4 regions of the Saccharospirillum sp. ABV4_185 genome follow, and region 1 is predicted to be linked to each of the others. Evidence: predicted binding sites of a transcription regulator. Region 1 holds the regulator's gene; each other region holds the start of a gene.

The links. Region 1 encodes FNR, which switches genes on or off when oxygen is low (the NO sensors DNR and NnrR bind a similar motif). Its sites were predicted from a motif close to TTGATNTANATCAA; they were not measured.
Region 2: the regulator FNR is predicted to act here: its motif matches at 1,953-1,966, upstream of ACXAE6_RS15330 (cytochrome ubiquinol oxidase subunit I).
Region 3: the regulator FNR is predicted to act here: its motif matches at 2,119-2,132, upstream of trhP (prephenate-dependent tRNA uridine(34) hydroxylase TrhP).
Region 4: the regulator FNR is predicted to act here: its motif matches at 2,431-2,444, upstream of ACXAE6_RS02165 (Hsp20/alpha crystallin family protein).

What each region holds. Positions count from the first base shown of each region.
Region 1 covers NZ_JBSWUW010000001.1:2,488,266-2,491,976, forward strand. Annotated here, with positions in the region: gene nudC (NAD(+) diphosphatase) at 1-487, shown strand, start outside; gene ccoM (cytochrome c oxidase subunit CcoM) at 442-588, opposite strand; gene fnr (fumarate/nitrate reduction transcriptional regulator Fnr) at 695-1,435, opposite strand; gene ttcA (tRNA 2-thiocytidine(32) synthetase TtcA) at 1,550-2,446, opposite strand; gene ACXAE6_RS11700 (hypothetical protein) at 2,521-2,988, opposite strand; gene ACXAE6_RS11705 (gamma-glutamylcyclotransferase family protein) at 3,064-3,672, opposite strand; gene ACXAE6_RS11710 (sulfite exporter TauE/SafE family protein) at 3,675-3,711, opposite strand, start outside.
Region 2 covers NZ_JBSWUW010000001.1:3,220,775-3,224,485, reverse strand. Annotated here, with positions in the region: gene cydB (cytochrome d ubiquinol oxidase subunit II) at 1-294, opposite strand, end outside; gene ACXAE6_RS15330 (cytochrome ubiquinol oxidase subunit I) at 291-1,853, opposite strand; gene ACXAE6_RS15325 (hypothetical protein) at 2,104-2,802, shown strand; partial or broken gene metH (methionine synthase) at 2,827-3,711, opposite strand, start outside.
Region 3 covers NZ_JBSWUW010000001.1:3,563,791-3,567,501, reverse strand. Annotated here, with positions in the region: gene ACXAE6_RS16960 (sensor histidine kinase) at 1-194, shown strand, start outside; gene ACXAE6_RS16955 (sigma-54-dependent transcriptional regulator) at 191-1,543, shown strand; gene ACXAE6_RS16950 (hypothetical protein) at 1,544-2,020, opposite strand; gene trhP (prephenate-dependent tRNA uridine(34) hydroxylase TrhP) at 2,252-3,556, shown strand; gene ACXAE6_RS16940 (YfhL family 4Fe-4S dicluster ferredoxin) at 3,556-3,711, shown strand, end outside.
Region 4 covers NZ_JBSWUW010000001.1:482,826-486,536, forward strand. Annotated here, with positions in the region: gene astB (N-succinylarginine dihydrolase) at 1-91, shown strand, start outside; gene ACXAE6_RS02160 (hypothetical protein) at 310-1,695, shown strand; gene ACXAE6_RS02165 (Hsp20/alpha crystallin family protein) at 1,779-2,210, opposite strand; gene gcvA (transcriptional regulator GcvA) at 2,563-3,468, shown strand; gene ACXAE6_RS02175 (MarR family winged helix-turn-helix transcriptional regulator) at 3,616-3,711, shown strand, end outside.

The sequences.
Region 1 (3,711 bases):
TGGCCAGCCGACAACCAGATTGTCGGGCGAGTCGGCCATGGTCTGTGAGCCCTGCAAGCTGCGCTTTTACCCGCGTGTCAGCCCCTGCGTGATTGTGCTGATTACCCGGGGGCCCCAAGTGCTGCTGGCTCAGGGCGTGCGCCATCGCAGTTCCGGCTGGTACAGCACCCTGGCCGGTTTTGTTGAAACCGGTGAGTCGCTGGAACAGGCGGTACACCGCGAAATCCGCGAGGAAGTCGGCGTCGAGGTAACCAATCTGCGCTATCAGGGCAGTCAGACCTGGCCGTTCCCGCATCAGTTGATGCTCGGCTTCTGGGCCGACTACGCCGGTGGCGACATCGTTCCGGAACCGGGTGAAATTGCTGATGCGCAGTGGTTTCACGTCGACCAGCTGCCGCAATTCCCGCCCGGTTTTTCCATTGCCGGCTATATGATCGAGGCTTACCGGCGTTCCTGGTCGTCCGTTGAGGCGCCATTTTCCGGGTGAGCGCGTAAGTCTTGGCGCACGAACCAGGCAATGCCGCCGAAGAAGGCGAACATCAAACCCACGGTGACTAAGCCAGCGATAACTACAGTGTCGAAATACATGGTTGGAACCCCTTGGACTGGAGGATGCGTTCAGTCTAGGGGAGGTCGGGGAGGGGCTATTGATGTGGATCAAGGCCGCGCCGGCGGCCAGTTGATCCAGATCAATTCAGGCGCTGATGCCCAGTTCCAGGCGCTCGCAATCGGCCAGAGAGGCCATTTGCGTCAGCGCATCGAGATCGACGATTTCGATATCCCGCGCACTGCTGCTATCGGCCAGGATGCCCTGGCGCTGAAAACGGGTGAAGACGCGGCTGACGGTCTCTACCGCCATGCCCAGATAGTTGGCAATGTCACTGCGCGCCATGGTCAACCGGAACTGGGTACCGGAGTAGCCGCGGCGGCGGAAACGGGCAGCGAGGTTGAGCAGGAAGGAGGCGATGCGTTCCTCGGCGCTCTTCTTGCTCAGCAGCAACATCATTTGTTGGTCTTCACGCAGTTCGCGCCCCATCAAACGCAGCAGTTGGCGACGCAACTCTGGCAACTGGCCCGATAACGCATCCAGACGATCAACCGGAATTTCACAGACGTTGGTGGTTTCCAGGGCGCGGGCCGAGGCTGGGTAAACCGGAGAGTCGTAGGCGTCCAGGCCAACCAGTTCGCTGGCCAGATGGAAACCGGTGATCTGTTCATCACCTTCCTGAGTCAGCGTATAGGTTTTAACGGTACCGGTCCGTACAGCAAAGACCGAATTGAAAGGTTCACCCTGCGCAAACAGTAACTCGCCTTTTTTGATCGGTCGGCCACGGCGGATGATCGCATCCAGTTTATCCATTTCACTGGTTTTCAGTGACAGCGGCAGGCACAACGGATGCAGACTGCAATTGCTGCAGTGAGTGGTCAGCGACATCGTTTCTCTCCCGTCCAAGGGTGGGATAATCACCTTCCTACAGCCAGAGTAGAACGCCGATTATCTGTTGTTCGCCATCTTAGCCGAAACCGTCGTGCTGTACAGGGTTGTGGCTCAATCGTCGTTCGGCGGAACCCAGGTATTGACGCGGGTTTGCGCCATTGGGCTGTACTCACTGCCTTCATTAACCGGCGCTAATGGGATGCCCGTCGCCTGTAGCGATAGAAAATCGAATTGCTCACGGTCCGCCAGTTGGGACGGTGCGATGTTCTGGATGGACCGAAAAATATTTTCGACTCGACCGGGATGCTGTTTTTCCCAGTCGCGCAGCATGGCTTTGATGGATTGACGCTGCAGATTGTCCTGCGAACCACAGAGGTTGCATGGAATGATCGGGAATTCCCGCTCGATGGCGTATTGCTCGATATCGCTTTCGCGGCAATAGGCCAACGGCCGGATCAGCACATTGGTGCCGCTGTCGGACAACAGTTTGGGGGGCATGGCTTTCAGCTTGCCGCCGTGAAACATGTTCAGAAACAGCGTTTCCAGAATATCGTCACGATGGTGGCCTAAGGCAACCTTGGTGGCACCGATCTGATCGGCAAAGGCATAGAGCGTGCTGCGTCGCAGCCGCGAGCAGATACCGCAGGTGGTTTTGCCCTCCGGTACCATTTCCTGAACCACGCTGTAAGTATCGCGTTCCAGGATGTGGTAAGGCACGCCCAGGTTTTTCAGGTACTGCGGCAGGATGTGTTCCGGGAAACCCGGTTGTTTCTGATCGAGATTGACCGCCACCAGCTTGAAGTCGACCGGGGCGCTGCGCTGCAGGCTGATCAGGATATCGAGCATGGTGTAGGAATCTTTGCCGCCGGACAGGCAGACCATGATGGTGTCGCCGTCTTCAATCATGTTGAAGTCAGCGATGGCGCGGCCGGTTTCCCGGCGCAAGCGTTTTTGCAGCTTGTTGAATTCGGTGCGCGATTTTTTCTCAGCGAGGGTCTGGGCAGTCATGGACAATCGGGTGGCTCGGGGTTGGGCGCGTGTTCTACCACCTCGGGCGCCGAGGGACAAGTGTTGTCGTGAAATCAGGCGGCCTGTTCAGAGGGTTCCATCGAATAGACGCGCCGGAACGGCCGGTCGTCAACCCGGTGGCCGCGATGACAGGCCTGACGCCATAGCTCGACCGCCTGGTCGCTGTCCAAAATGGGGACCTCACCGCCGGCATAAAAGCGGGCGTTCAAGGCCGCCAGGGCCGTGGCATAACCCCAGTTCAGGCTGAGTTCCTGATGGGGATCTTTGAGGAAGCAGCGTTGGCTGGCCAGGCCACGAATCTGACAGGCCAGTTCCGGCCATTGCGCGATGTATTCATCCCAGACGCGTTTGTGTTGCCAGGCGGTCATGCCGAACGGGCCATAGCGGTTGCTGCTGCGACGTTGTTGTTCAGCGCCGGCGACCGCGTCGAGCCAGGCCGGCAGACCCGGATCGGTTAATTGCGCCTGCTGCAGCGCCGGTTCGATGACACAGCTTTTCAAATCCAGACAATACGCCTTCATAGCGGACACCTCCTGAGGTTCGCAGTCAGCCTGCAAAAACAGCACTGAACTCGACCTGAACTGCCTATATCTGGGTTAACGGCCGGCGCTTTCAAGGCTGAAGCGGGTGCGCTGATGAAACAGCTCGGGCAACTCATCGGCGAGTAGTGCATCGATGCGCGGTGGCAGGCGGTGATCGTCCATGGCGCGCGGGTATTGTGGTGCCAGACGGTCATCACTCAGGTGTTGCCAGGGGCTGGTGGAGTGCAGAAAGCGGCGGGCGAAGTCGTCACCGTAGCTGAGGCAGCCGTGCAGGATGACATCGACATAGGTCTGCATAATGGGTCGATGCGGCTGGGGTGTTTCGCTGGAATAACCGACATAAGCCCACAAGGGCAACTCCGTTGGTAAGGACTGCTGGCCGAGCGAACGCACCTCGGACCAGTCGATGCGATGCCGATCATAGCCTTGTTCGCGCTCATCAAAGCGCGCCAGGTTGGTGTCATCGACGATAAAGACGACACCATTGCAGCGACTGTCCGGATTCAGATGCGCACCCACAGCAGTAGCGCCATAATCCGGTACTGGAACTGACCAGCGGCGCTCAATGCCGTCGATCTCCACGGCCAGGGCATCGCCACCGATACCCGTGCGGCGCCGGCTTTCCGCGCTGATCAAGCTGCCATAACCGAAAATTGCCTGCATCGTTAAAAGACCCCCAGCATGCGCGCGGAATTGAACATC
Region 2 (3,711 bases), 730 kb from region 1:
CCACAGCGCTGCCAGGGTAACGAACAGCGCCAGGTAGAAGCCGGAAAAGGCGGTGGCGTAGATGAACGGGAAGGCAGCAAAGATGGCACCACCGGCGGTGATAAACCAAACTTGGTTGCCGTCCCAGTGTGGACCAATGGTGTTGATCATCACGCGACGTTCTTCGTCGCTACGACCGACCAGCGTCAGCAAGGAGCCGACACCCAGATCGAAACCATCGGCGATGGCGAAACCGATCAGCAGCACGCCAACCAGCAACCACCAGATGACTCGCAGCAGTTCGTAATCGATCATGACTGCACTCCTTTCAAAACGTAATCAGTGTCGGTTTCGGCGCTGTCATCGCTCGGGCCTTTGCGGGCGAATTTCTGCATCAGATAGAAACCGAGGATAAACATGACGGTATAGAACAGGGTGATGCCGACCAGCGTCAGTACCACATCGCTGACCGCCAGGTTGGATACCGCCGTATGCACCGGCAGCACTTCGGCAATGGCCCAGGGCTGACGACCGTATTCGGCGACAAACCAACCGGCTTCGCAGGCAATCCACGGCAGTGGCAGTGAGAACAGCGCCACTTTCAGGAACCAGCGCGGCTTGGCAATGCGGTGACGCGTGCTCAGCCAGAAGGCATAGAGGAAGACCGCCAGCATCAGGAAGCCACAGGCGACCATGATGCGGAAGCTCCAGAACAGCGGTGCCACTTTCGGGATGCTGTATTCAACGGCGTTATCGATGGCTGCTTGCGACGGGTTGGTAATGTCGTCGGTAAACGGCTGCAGCAGCATGGCGTAGCCGAGGTCGTCTTTGTTGGCATCGAACACCGCTTGCTGTTCGTCCGTTGCGGTACCGGCGCGGACTTCATCGAGCAGGGCGTAGGCGTCAACACCACTGATGATGCGTTCGCGGTGAATCTCTTTGAGATCCTTCAGGCCAACCACTTCCTCATCCAGTGAACGCGTCGCGATGATGCCCATGACCCAGGGAATCTTGATCGCCAGATCGGTGGATTCGGTTTCGTCATTGGGGAAGCCGATCAGCGTAAAGCCAGCCGGAGCCGGTTCGGTTTCCCATTCGGCTTCGACCGCCGCCAATTTCACTTGCTGCACGTCGCCCAGCTCATAACCGCTTTCGTCACCGAGAATGATGACCGACAGGGTCGACGCCAGACCGAAGCTTGCAGCAATGGCGAACGAGCGCCGCGCAAAGGCAATGTGGCGGTTGCGCAGCAGATAGTAGGCGGAAATCGCCAGCACAAAGATGGCAGCGGTGACGTAACCGGCAGAGACGGTGTGCACAAATTTCACCTGAGCGACCGGGTTCAGCAGCACTTCGGCAAAGCTCTGCATTTCCATGCGCATGGTATCGATGTTCAACGCACTGCCGATCGGGTATTGCATCCAGCCGTTAGCGATCAGAATCCACAGCGCTGAGAGGTTGGAGCCCAGCGCAACCAGCCAGGTGACAGCCAGATGCTGTACCTTGCTCAGCCGATCCCAGCCGAAGAAGAACAGACCGACGAAGGTGGATTCGAGGAAGAAGGCCATTAAACCTTCAATCGCCAGTGGTGCGCCGAAAATATCACCCACGTAGTGCGAGTAATACGACCAGTTCATACCGAACTGGAATTCCATGGTGATGCCGGTGGCAACACCCAGCGCAAAGTTGATACCAAACAGCTTGCCCCAGAATTGGGTCATGTCGCGATAGATGGTTTTGCCCGTCATCACATAGACGGACTCCATAATCGCCAACATAAAGGTCATGCCCAGGGTCAGCGGCACGAAGATAAAGTGATACATGGCTGTCAGGGCGAACTGCAGCCTGGAGAGCTCGATCAGGGTTTCATTCATGGTCACATCCTCAGAGACCGGGAATGGAGTGGCCGGCACGGTGACCGGTCGGTTTGGATTTTGCGATGGCAACTATCGCGCAACCGACACCAGAGGATGTTGACCTGAGTCAACAAGCGGTAAAGGCCGTGGCTGTGAGCAAACCAAGTGGGATCAGAGCAGCAGGCGGACAGATGCGACTCCTGCACATTTAACCTCAAGGCGCTGACGCCGATAACTCTAAAAGCAGGTGTGTAACTGAGGGATGGGTATGACACTGATTATCAATAATGTGGTTATTGCTCCGGCTCAGGGAGACCAGGCGGCAACAACCACATCGCGCCATAAAATCATTACAGGTTCGCCAGTACCGGAAGTCGATTTGGTCGACTTCGCCACGGCGGAAATTACCATTGAAGCCGCCTCACCCGATCCGACGCTGGAACAGAAGGCAGCTGATGGCAGGGCCAAACTGGATGCCATGGTTTATGGTCTTGGACCCCTGCGTTTTCCGGCGTCTGCAGCCTTGGCCAAAACCGAGCAATTGGAAGAACTGGTGGCCGAATTTGTACCAGAGCTCAGGCGGGGCTCCTGGGACATCAGTGTGGATGAGCGGGGTGAGACGGTCGTACTGGGTGACCTGCTGAGCGACGAAGATAAAAGCTTTATTAAAAGCATGGCCTCGGCTCTGGGTCTGGACGACGCCATGGCCACTTACCGTGACGGCGTCATGGAGATGCTCGACATCAGCCGCAGCGTCCTCGGCCCGGCCGGCACCTGGGACCTGACCAAGGATAATTTCAGCGAGATTTTCCGGTTCCGCCAATTTGTCGAAGACGCAGTGCCACCTGTGTACCGTTATCAGAGGAGCTTAGACGGGACCTATATGAACACCCTAGGTGCGTTACAGAAGCAAATGTCAGAACGCGCCAGCCTGGTGCCCAAGACCGCTTTGTCGACCTACGTATAAAGCGTCTGGTTTCGCTGAAAGGATTTAGAGTTCGTCGTAACCCAGCGTCGGACGCAACCAGCGTTCGGCGGTTTCCAGGTCCCAGCCTTTGCGCGCGGCGTAGTCTTCGACCTGATCGCGGTCAATTTTCCCAAGCCCAAAATAGCGCGCTTCAGGGTGCGCAAAATACCAGCCGCTGACCGAGGATGCGGGCAGCATGGCGTAGCTGTCGGTCAATTCGGTGCCGGTGGCTGAAGTGGCGTCCAACAATGCAAACAGCGTGGCTTTTTCGCTGTGTTCGGGGCAGGCCGGGTAGCCAGGAGCGGGGCGAATGCCCTGATATTTTTCGGCGATCAAGGCTTCGTTATCGAGCCTTTCATCGCTGGCATAACCCCAGAGTTCTTTGCGCACTTTTTCGTGCATCAATTCAGCGAACGCTTCGGCAAAGCGATCAGCCAGGGCTTTGACCATGATGGCGTTGTAGTCGTCATGGTCGGCTTCAAACTGTTTGGCGAGTTCGTCAGCACCGTGGCAGCTGACGACAAAAGCGCCCATATAATCCTTAACGCCGCTGTTGGCTGGCGCCACAAAATCCGCCAGTGAGCGGTAGGCACGACCTTCAGGGCGGTCGGCTTGCTGACGCAGGTGATTAAGGTGGGTCGCGGTTTCAGTGCGGGCCTGGTCGCGGTAAAGGCGAGTCACGTCACCTTCGAGCGCTTCGGCCGGATAAAAGCCGATCACCGCGTCGCATTGCAGTGTTTTTTCGGCAACCAACTGATCGAGCATGGCCTGGGCATCGCGATAGAGTTTGGTCGCTTCTTCACCAACCACCTCGTCTTCCAGAATACGCGGATATTTGCCGTGCAGTTCCCAGGTCTTAAAGAAGGGCGTCCAGTCGAAACGTTCACGAATGTCCGCCAGCGGATAATC
Region 3 (3,711 bases), 1.1 Mb from region 1:
TACCGGCCAATACCGAACAATTATTTGAACCCTTTTTTACCACCAAATCGATGAAGCAAGGCCTGGGTTTGGGGCTATCGATATCGCGTCAGATTGTTGATGCGCTCGGTGGCCGCTTGATTGGCCAGAACCGCGCCGATGGACAGGGCGCCGAATTTATTTTGACGCTGACGCAGCGAGAGGGCACCGCATGAGTCAACGAGCTGTGGTCTTTATTGACGACGAAGCCGACATCCGTCAGGTGATGGCGCAGACGCTGGCGCTGGAAGAATTGCCGGTCGATTGTTACTCCGATGGCGCGACCGCGATTGCCGAACTTTCCGCTGACGAAAACCTGGTGGTGCTGTGTGACTACCATATGCCGGGCATGAATGGTCTGGATGTTTTGCGCGCGGTGCACACCATCGACGATGCCATTCCGGTGATTATTCTCACTGGTCAGGGCGATATCAGCACCGCAGTTGCCGCCATGCAGGAAGGTGCTTATGACTTTATTGAAAAGCCCTTTGATCACGACGAACTGATTGAGCTGCTGAAAAAAGCACGCGAAAAACGTCAGTTGGCGTTGGAAAACCGTGAGCTGAAAGCACGGCTGCGTCACTTTGCGCGTCCCGGTCCGCGGGTGCTGGGGGAAAGCGCCGGTATGCTGCGGTTAATGTCACAACTCGATCCGGTGATCGATACCTCAGCCGTGGTGTTACTGAACGGCGAAACCGGCACCGGTAAGGACGCGCTGGCGCGTTATATCCACGAAAACAGCACGCGTTCCGATCACAACTATGTCGCTGTTAACTGCGGCGCTGTGCCGGAAAATCTGATTGAAAGTGAACTGTTCGGCCACGAAGCCGGTGCCTTTACCGGTGCCGATAAAAAGCGCATCGGCCGCTTCGAACACGCCAGCGGCGGCACACTGTTTTTGGACGAAGTCGAGTCGATGCCGCTGGGTTTGCAGGTCAAATTATTGCGTGTGCTGGAAGACGGCAAGATTGAGCGACTCGGATCCAATACCACCATCGATGTCGATGTACGCATTATCGCCGCGACCAAAACCGATCTAAAAAAACTCAGCGACGGCGGCGATTTTCGCGCTGACCTTTATTATCGCCTCAACGTTGTCGAACTACAGATTCCACCGCTACGCGAGCGCAAAGAAGATATTCCGCTGCTGTTCCATCACTTCGCCCTGATCGCCGCTGCTCGTTACGATCGCGAAAGCGTACCCTTGCTGCCGGATCAGACCGCTCGTCTGTTACATCACTCCTGGCCGGGCAACGTGCGCGAACTGCGTAACCTGGCTGAACGCTATGTACTGATGGGCGCGGCGGCCTTGGATGAAGCCAATGAGCCAACTCAACCAGAAGTTGCCAACCGCCGCACGCTGGCGGAAATGATGGATGGTTTTGAACGTTCACTGTTGCAGTCAGCACTGCGCGATAACCAGGGTTCGATCAAAGACACCATGGTGAGTTTGGGTCTGGCGCGCAAGACGCTGTACGACAAGATGCGTAAGCATGGGTTGGATAAATCTGAATTCAAAGACTGATCATTCAGCCTTGCTTTCGTTATCGACGTCAGGCTGAACTGGATCGTCGCTATCAGATCGGTTCTTTAGTGTTTTGGCTAACCAAATAACAATGGCCAGTGCGAAAATATTGCAACCGATGAGGGAGTTCTGGCTGCTGTCGTTGATCGAGAAACTATAACTACTGCCCAGTTGAAAATTCACCATCAGACGGAAAGGTTCCCATCCCATCGTCGCGGTTAAGTAAAAACCGGTAGAAATAAAATACCCCAGAAAAGGTGAGCTGAATAACGGCACCTGAAAGAGCCAAAACCGGCGGAGCTGGGCGGGTGCATTTGAGCTTCGTTCAAGTAATTTTATACCCAGCCAGACTCCCCAGCCGTAGTACAGACAATATAGCAGCAGTGCCGCCCAGATGACGGGATTGCGATTGGAAATCAATACTTGCAAAACCGATGCGATGCCGATGCAGGCCCCGCCAAGAGTTAATACCGCCAAGGCACGTCTTTGCCACAAGCTCATCACTGGTTGAACCCTTTTACTGCCTTGGTGGCAACATAGCGGCGTTTTAGACCGGCGGTCAAGCTAATCTAAGGTTGATATAAATCAGTACGCTCAGCCGGCAGTTCGCTTTAAATAGCATTGTCTAATATTCCGGTCGATCTAGCAGTGCTGTTAAAAAATACCTTTATCCCTGAACTCCTGTCCCCCGCCGGCAGCCTGAAAAACATGCGTTACGCCTTCGCCTATGGCGCCGATGCGGTCTACGCCGGTCAGCCGCGCTACAGCTTGCGGGTGCGCAATAACGAATTCGATCACGCCAACCTGAAAATCGGTATCGATGAAGCCCATGTACAGGGCAAACGGTTTTATGTGGTGTGCAATATTCAGCCGCATAACGCCAAATTGAAGACCTTTATCCGTGACCTGCAACCGGTGGTAGAAATGGGCCCTGACGCGCTCATTATGTCCGACCCGGGTTTGATCATGATGGTGCGCGAGGCGTTTCCAGAAATGCCGATTCATTTGTCGGTGCAGGCTAATGCGGTGAACTGGGCGGCGGTTAAATTCTGGGCGGGCCAAGGTATTGAGCGAGTAATTTTATCGCGGGAATTATCGCTCGATGAAATTGCCGATATTCGCGAACATTGTCCGGATATTGAACTGGAAGTCTTTGTTCATGGCGCGCTGTGCATGGCTTATTCCGGGCGCTGTTTGTTGTCGGGTTATATGAACCGGCGTGATCCGAACCAGGGCACCTGTACCAATGCCTGTCGTTGGTCGTATTCGGTTGAACCTGGTCAGGAAGATGACGCTGGTCAGATCGTGGCAGTGGTTGAGCCAACGCTGGGCGAAGGCTCGTTTCATAGTGAACCGGTACTTATTACCGAGGCCAATCGACCCGACGAAACCATGACCGCTTTCGAAGACGAACACGGCACCTACATTTTTAATTCGCGTGATTTACGTGCGGTCCAGCATGTTGAACGCTTAACCCAACTGGGCGTGCATTCATTAAAAATTGAAGGCCGTACCAAGTCGTTTTATTATTGCGCGCGCACCGCTCAGGTATATCGCCGGGCCATCGACGATGCCGTTGCCGGTAAACCCTTCGACGAGAACCTGATGAGTACACTCGAGAATTTGGCGCACCGAGGTTATACCGAAGGGTTTTTACGCCGTCATACGCACGATGCTTATCAGAATTACGACTATGGCCATTCGCTATCTGAACAACAGCAGTTCGTTGGCGAGTTCAGTGGTGAGCGTCGCGATGGCTGGGCTGAGGTTATCGTCAAAAACAAATTCTGCAGTGGCGACAGTCTGGAATTGATGACGCCCCAGGGTAACGTCACCTTCACGCTCAGAGTGATGCGCAATGCCCAGGGCGTTGAAATTGATGACGCCAAAGGCAGTGGTCACCGAGTGTTTATCTCACTGCCGGAAGACATTGATTTGGACTACGCCTTACTGATGCGCAACCTGAAACCGGGCCAGACAACTCGTAAGGCGCAAATTCAGGGCGCAGCCTGATGGCACTGTTGATTAACGAGCGCTGCATCAACTGCGATATGTGTGAACCGGAGTGCCCGAACGAAGCCATCAGTATGGGTGAGCTGCGGTACGAAATTAATCCGAAATTGTGCACTGAATGCAAAGGACACTACGACGCACCAACCTGCCAGTCG
Region 4 (3,711 bases), 2.0 Mb from region 1:
CGACCCACAATTGCTGCTCGAAAGCCGGACCGCCTTGGATGAATTGACTCAAATCACCGGACTCGGATCACTCTATCCTTTCCAGCGTTAAGGCTTGGCCGAGGCTTATATCAGGTCGATTTCCATAACAGTGGTAAAAAGTCTCACGAATTAAATGCAAAAACGCGCTTTTTTCGAAAAATACCACTGAGAATAAAACGCTTACTCAAACGATGAGGGCGTATGCTTAATAGCCCACGCCAAAGGATTGGCGGACCTTAGCGTTAACGAGCGCCGCAGGCAGCCAATCCGATCGAGGATATTCGCCTGATGCACAGAGTTACGACTTCGGTTTTTCATCAACTAAGCAGTTTGGTGTGTTTTTTTATCAGCCTTTCGGCTGCCGCCGAAACCCCTTACTACCCCAAAAAGCCCAGCACCTTTCCCTCACAGACGGAGCTCAGTCTGGACTTTGACGAAGAACATGCCTTGCATTTCCAATGGCAGGCAGCGCAAGGGGCGACGCTCTATCACCTTCAGGAAAGAACAGCAGACAGTGACCACTTTGTCGACCTGGCCGCTAATTTGCCAGGCGATCTGTTGCACTACCGAATGTCGCTGCCCCTTTACGGTCGCTCAACCCAAGACTACCGCGTACTCAGTTGCAATATTGCCGGATGCAAACCATCCAATACCTTAACCTTGCATCACAACGCCATGATCAATCTGGTGGAATGGTTACCTCCTCAGCCCAGTGATCTTTTCGGCGCTACCTTAAGCCTGAATAAAGATGGCACTGTGTTGGCCATCGGCGCGCCATCCAGTCAATTCCGCGGCATAAAAAATGGTAGTGGTTCAGCGGGATCGGTATATCTTTTCAACCATTCGGAAGGCCACTGGAACCCGCCGGTAATATTGAAAGCATCAAGCACTACCGATCACTTTGGCTACCACGTTCAGCTTGACGCCGACGCTCAGGTATTGACTGTTGGCAGCCGCAAAGGCCAACGCAGCCTTGCTCATATTTTCACTCGTAAAGGCGTGGATAAATGGCATCGATCCGACGATGCACCTAAGTTTGATGACATCCTTGCCGACTACCCAATTCTACCGACCAGCTTAAGTCAGGCTGGCGATGTGTTAGCCATTGCCAACCAGTACGAATTTGTCAATCACCCTGTTAATGCAACCAATAATGATCCTGGGCAATCAACTGGCCCACTGCGTTTTGTCCAGATCTTTGAACGCGACCTGACCGGCTGGCAGGAACCAACAATCATAGGGCCCAGCCGCTACAGTTTTGAATCCGCCTTTGGTTATGCCATCAGTCTCAGTGGCGATGGCCAGGTGCTGGCTATTGGCGCTCCGGTATTGATCGACAGCGATGAGCAATATCCGCGCATCCGTGGCGCCGTTCATCTGTATCAACGGTTAGCCAGCGGACGCTGGCATCTGCAGGAAACATTGCGGTCAACGGCGCCATACAACGCCAACTTCTTTGGTCATTCGGTCAGCTTGAACGGTAACGGCCGGGTATTGGCTATTGGTGCTTTCGAGCGCAGTAGTAAAACGCCCAGCCAGGATCTCGGTAGCGGCCTGGTCCAGGTTTTTACCCGAACGGCTTCAACGAACTGGCAGCTCAACCAAGTCTTCAGCGCACCTGGCGATCAGCAAAAGACGGTGACACTGGCAGACACTCAGCGCAAAATTCCTTGATTAACCGGCAGAGAGTTTGTCTTTGCAACAGGCTTTTATAACATCTAAAAAAGCCCGCCGAAGCGGGCTTTTTCAATATCAAGTCAGGCTTTTTCGATGGGGATATGTCGACCCACATCGACCCGACTCTCATCGCGCGGCACGGTTACCGTCAGGACGCCATTACGGAAGCGCGCGCTGATGTCATCGACCAAGGCATCATCTGGCAGACTCAGCACCCGCCGGAACTGACCATACCGACGTTCAACTCGGTAGGCTTTGTCGCCCTCTTCGCCTTCGCTGCTGTGTTGCAGCTTCTCACCACTGACGACCAACTGATGGCCATCGACTTCCAGCTTAAGATCAGACTCCTCAACGCCAGGTACTTCCACACTGATGCGATACGCCTTGTCACCTTCGTGGATATCGACACTGGGCATCAGCATCAACGACTCTTCACCAGCAAAAGGATCAATTGCCCGTTCGCTTAATGGCCAGCCGAAAGTACGCAGGGCATCATCAAACCAACGATCCATTTCCTCGTGTAGACGCGAAACCGGAAAACCATAGGACCGGCTCGGCATTCTCTCGTCAGCTTGTCGAGCTTCGTGCTTGAACCAATTCCGGGGCGCGAATTTTGAAGCTGACAACATTTTATTGCTCATAATTGCCACCTCCTTTGCTATCACTGCCAACTTTGGCAAGGCGAAATATAGGTGCGACCGCCAGGCCTTCAAGTGGCGAACTGATTATTTTTTGACCTGCATCAATGGCGGCGCCTGAGCTGTCGAAATGGCATCTCATGCCCTGATTTAAGCCATCAGCAGCAACGACACTGAGCCTGATTTCCGGCTATACTTGAATTGAATTCATCCATGGAGCAGGCTTATCCAACGCTTACCGCCACTGAACAGTCTGCGCAGTTTCGAAGCCGCCGCTCGCCTGGGCAGTTTTCAGCAGGCAGCACGAGAGCTGTTTGTCACGCCATCGGCGATCAGCCACCAGATCAAAACGCTGGAATCCTTTCTGGAAGTGGCGCTGTTTATTCGCCAGACCCGGCGCATTGAATTGACCTCGGCTGGCAAGGACTATCTGAAGACCATTCAAAAAGCGCTCAATGACATCGACAAAGCCACCCAAAAACTGACCGCCAGCCACAACAGCGGCGAGTTGACCCTGGCGGTGGCGCCGGCCTTTTTAACGCGCTGGGTGTTACCTCGCATCAGCCGCTTTTATGAGCAACATCCCAATATCGAGCTGGATATATCAGCATCGGTAGACCGCGTCGATTTTTCCCACAGCAATACCGACATGGCCGTCTATTTCGGTGATGGTCGTTGGGATGACGTTGAATTATTGCACCTCAAAGATGTCGCTCTGGTGCCGGTATGCTCACCCGAATTACTTGCCGAACGGCCGATCCGCCAACCCAGCGATCTGACCGCCTTCACTCTGTTGCATGTCATGGAAAGGCCGGACGAATGGCCCGCCTGGTTTGAAGCGGCGGGCACTGTGTTTCAGGAAAGTCGTAAAGGCCAGCACTTCTCCAGTGGCTTGCTGACGGCTCAGGCGGCAGCGCGGGGGCTGGGGATAGCGCTGACCGATTTAAGTCTGGTCAGCGAAGAATTTCAAAGCGGTCAGTTGGTTGTCGCCTGGCCTTTGCAACTGGAACTGGGCAAAGCGCTCTATCTGGTTTACCAAAAAGACCGACCGATGAGTTTCGCCATGCGTCAGTTTCACGATTGGATTATGGCCGAGATGGCGGCCGACGCCGCCCTGCCCGATGCGGAATAAACCGGGTCCTGCACCCGCGTCTTGCCACCGGTACAATGTTCCCCGCACGGCATCGACCCACTGAACGAAACACATGACTATCGACCAATTGCTTAATAGTTCGGTACCGAATAATATTTAGTTCGGTAGCGAACCTTGGAGGTTTGCTTGGATCATCTGCAACATCACCCTGCTGGTAAATGGATAAAACGCTATCAACTGGCCAGTCGCGCTTTTATGGAGCGCTTACTGCGGCCTTACGAT